Regions from separate parts of the Peribacillus sp. NPDC096448 genome, predicted to be linked through region 1. Evidence: riboswitches for the same ligand, from Rfam matches in the RefSeq annotation. Region 1 holds a riboswitch; the other holds the start of a gene.
The links. A riboswitch is a leader RNA that binds a small molecule or an ion and turns the genes downstream of it on or off. The one in region 1 is predicted to bind S-adenosylmethionine.

Region 1 (2,209 bases):
ATTACCGTTCTCTTCAAGACTGGATTGCCAGTTCCCAACTGGAGTTCTCACAAAGCCAGCAGTTTATGGATGAGATGAGTTCCGGATTCAATGAATTATATAAAGAAGAACGGATAACACTGGCAGGTGACTTCAGGGTATTGGATGACTGGCGCCGTGATGCCGACCGGATGACAAGCAGTATCCGTATCGACAACGTTAATATCCTTTTGCGCAGGACTCCATCACAATTGCTGCTTAAAGGAGCAGGGAAGCTGTTTGGGGCAATACCGCAAAATAAAGCCAATATGTACAATCGTTATAAGAAATACCTGGAAAGTGAAGATTACTTGGATGTTGCCGAAATGATTACGGAACGTTTCCTCACCCAATTTGGATTGTTTGAGAAATCATTAGATCGGGACATCTCACTTTTCTATCGCAGTTCATTTGCCTTACTTCAAAAAACGATAGAGCAGACACAGACTGAAATAAAAGACTACCAGGCTGCATTGGAGCATATGAAAGAAAATCCGGAAGTTTACCGTGATCCGATCACTTTGTTCGAAGTGAAATTAAGGCAGTTGGAGAGGCTTGAAAAAATCGAGAAAAAGCGTCTAGCCCAGCTTCAAAGAAAATAAAAATAACGGGGAAGATTTCAAATATTCAAAAATCTATTGACTTTACGACTATATCCCTATAAAGTGATAATTACGAAAACGTAACACAATATATCTCTTATCAAGAGTGGCGGAGGGACTGGCCCTAAGATGCCCAGCAACCGTTCCATTAGGAATTGGTGCTAAATCCTGCAAAACAGAAATGTTTTGACAGATAAGAGAGGGACAAGTCTGCAAAACAGCCGATTAAACCTCTCTGTATTAGAGAGGTTTTTATTTTGGGATTTACACCGACTTAACTGATAAGACTAATAAGAAAACATGGAGGGAAACAAGATGAGAAGGTCTATTAAAGGGATATTCATTTCTGCCATCGCTTCGGCTTTGCTTTTAACGGGTTGCTCTACAGGGCAGAGTTCCACGGAATCGAAGAAAGAAGAAAAAGTATCATTTGAAAATGTCCCGGAAAGATTTGCTGACGGGGATGGAGCCAAGATCAAAGTGATCCGTAAAATTGGCGGTGATGATCATACTGCCCAATACTTGGCGGGGGCGAAAGAAGAAGGAGAAGCGCTGGGGTTTCAAGTGGATACGTACACGGCCAATGGTGACACGGCTAAATTCCATGATGCGATAGCGCAGGCTTTGGAGGAAGATTATGACGGCTATATCATTTCACATGGTGATGATGCCGCAACTGTAAATGACGTTCAAAAGTTGGTTGATGCAGGTAAAAGCGTTGTCACATTCGATTCAATAAGCGATCTATCTAAAATAGAGGGCGTGACGTTAACTTCACAAGATGATGAAGCGTTGGCAACACTGGCTTTTGATAAACTGATAAAGGAACAGAAAGGTGAAGCTGCAATTGCCTATCTTTGGGTGGACGGTTTTCCTCCGATGGTAAGAAGAAATGCAGTCTATCAGGAAAAATTAAAAGAAAATCCTGGGATTAAAGAAGTCGAAAGATTCGGAGTGGCATCTGCTGATACTTCGGTCCAGACACAAAATGCTGTGGCCGCAATGCTGAATAAATACCCTAAAGGTAAATTGGATGCCATTTTCGCAACATGGGATGCCTTTGCTATCGGTGCAGCCCGGGCGATTAAAGAAGCGGGCCGCGATGAAGTGAAGATATATGGAATTGATGTTTCGAATGCAGATCTCCAGGAAATCCAATCGGCTGATAGCTCATGGTCCTACACGGCAGCAGTCGATCCCAAGTTGATCGGTGCAGTGAATATGAGGATATTAGCTAAAAAATTAGCGGGCGAAGAAACGCCGCAAACATATGATTTGGAGGCTTCACTTATTTCACAAAAGCAAATCCAAGCTTCAAAAGAAGCGGTAAACATGGCAAACCTGTCTGATATTGTCGATGGTTGGGGTGTATCCACGGAATTTGAAGAAGATTGGATGAAGATTTTGAAAGATCATTACAAAAAATAAAAAGAGACACTCTCTTTCCGGTGAAGGGAGTGTCTGTTCTATAAGGGGGAATGGACATGGGCACTCAACTAGAGATGAAGAAGATTTCGATTGAATTTCCGGGAGTGAAGGCGCTGAGTGAAGTTGATTTTTCAGTACAATCAGGGACAGCCCATGCATTG
Region 2 (2,209 bases), on a different contig from region 1:
GATACAGGCTCTGCCACACCAATCGCGTATGCCAATTGAACTTCCGCTTTGTCGGCAAGGCCGGCTGCCACGATGTTTTTCGCAACGTAACGAGCAGCGTATGCAGCAGAACGGTCAACTTTAGTAGCATCCTTACCAGAGAATGCACCGCCGCCGTGACGAGCGTATCCGCCGTAAGTATCAACGATGATTTTACGTCCAGTAAGACCAGCATCCCCTTGAGGTCCGCCAATTACGAAACGGCCAGTCGGGTTGATGAAATACTTAGTATCTGCATCGATCAACTCGGCTGGAACAACAGCTTTGATCACATGTTCTTTTAGATCGGCTTGAATTTGTTCAAGCGTAATTTCTGCATCATGCTGTGTAGAGATGACGATCGTATCTACACGTACAGGACGGTTATTCTCATCATATTCCACAGTTACCTGTGTTTTACCATCAGGGCGTAGGTAAGCAAGAGTTTCATCTTTACGAACTTGAGACAAGCGGAATGAAAGTTTATGCGCCAATGAAATCGGAAGCGGCATAAGCTCTTCTGTTTCATTACACGCAAATCCGAACATTAGACCTTGGTCCCCTGCACCGATTGCATCGATTTCTTCCTCTGACATGTTTCCTTCACGAGCTTCCAATGCTTTATCGACACCAGCTGCGATATCGGCAGACTGCTCATCGATGGAACTCAACACGGCACAAGTTTCAGCATCGAAACCGTATTTCGCACGTGTGTAGCCAATTCCTTTAATCGTATCACGAACGATACGCGGAATGTCCACGTAAGCTGAAGTTGTAATTTCACCAGCAACAAGCACAAGACCTGTAGTTACACTTGTTTCACACGCAACACGTGCATTTGCATCCTTAGCTAGGATAGCATCTAAAATGGAATCTGAAATCTGATCACAAATTTTGTCCGGATGGCCCTCTGTAACAGATTCAGAAGTAAATAGACGTTTCTTTGACATCATATTTCCTCCTTGGAAGTTAGTATGGTGTAGGCATAAGCCTGATTTTTACGGAACTCGTTTCCCTCATTAGTTTCGACTATAGACACAGAATTACTTATAAAAAACACAAAAACCTTCCCTGGCAAATGAGGAAAGGTTTAAAATTCTGTCTTCTATCCTTTCACTCTTATCGTTCAAGGGTTTTTACCTTGCTCAGGTTAGCACCATCACCACTATTCCTTGAAGACCTTCGCTTTATTTTCGGCGATCGGTCTTGGAGTCAAGTTCAATATGGCAGGTTGCTGGGTTTCAAAGGGCCTGTCCCTCCACCAACTCGGGATAAGAGAATCCGTACAATTTAAGATAATATCGTATTTGGCTGGAATTTGTCAATGCTTTTCTAAAAAGAACATTTCCACCCAGAATGGCGTTCATTTGAAAAATCATGTTGATACAACGTCCTAAAGGGGTTTACAATGCAAAATACGAATAGAAATGTTGCAAATTGCCATTAATAATAAAGTATGGAGCATCGAAAAGGAATGACATCCTGACTTTCCCATTAGACATATATTGCTTACTTACTTCCTATTTAAATAAATTTTTCTTAATGATAGTATATGCGATAATCCTGATTCGGTTCCTGCCGGATTAAAATGATTAATGCGTCCAGCTGAAAATAATCACAAATTAAAAGAAATAGTATAGACTAATTGAATGAATGTGTTATACTAATTGTAATCTAAAAACTCAAACAAAGGAAGGTACCTCATATATGAATTCTGTAGATGTTTCTAATGAGTTACACCAATTATTAACAGGAAACAATGTGCAAACTCAACTATCAGTTCCTCAATTGGTCGAAAAAGTACTAAGCAGAAATGAAGGCGTTTTAACATCAACCGGCGCGGTTAAAGCTGAAACTGGCAAATATACTGGTCGTTCACCTAAAGATAAGTTTATCGTGGAAGAAGCATCAGTTAAAGATAAAATCGATTGGGGTCCCGTGAACCAGCCGATTTCCGAAGATGTGTTCAATAAACTATATAATAAAGTAGTTGACTACCTAAAAGCAAAAGAAGAGATTTTTGTTTTTAAAGGTTTCGCTGGTGCAGACGAATCATCACGTCTTCCCATCCGTGTTGTTAATGAATATGCTTGGCATAACCTATTCGCCCATACTTTGTTCATCCGTCCAAACGAAGAGGAACTGAGAGGTCACGAAGCTGAATTCACGATCCTTTCTGCACCTAACTTCA

Region 2: linked by a shared signal. The riboswitch ahead of metK (methionine adenosyltransferase) and the one ahead of ACIQ0C_RS11250 (sugar ABC transporter substrate-binding protein) in region 1 are both predicted to bind S-adenosylmethionine.

Annotation. Positions count from the first base shown of each region.
Region 1 covers NZ_JBIWEU010000005.1:222,436-224,644, reverse strand. Annotated here, with positions in the region: gene ACIQ0C_RS11255 (GTPase domain-containing protein) at 1-620, shown strand, start outside; SAM riboswitch class I at 715-820, shown strand; gene ACIQ0C_RS11250 (sugar ABC transporter substrate-binding protein) at 936-2,048, shown strand; gene ACIQ0C_RS11245 (sugar ABC transporter ATP-binding protein) at 2,105-2,209, shown strand, end outside.
Region 2 covers NZ_JBIWEU010000012.1:159,897-162,105, forward strand. Annotated here, with positions in the region: gene metK (methionine adenosyltransferase) at 1-971, opposite strand, end outside; SAM riboswitch class I at 1,135-1,296, opposite strand; gene pckA (phosphoenolpyruvate carboxykinase (ATP)) at 1,726-2,209, shown strand, end outside.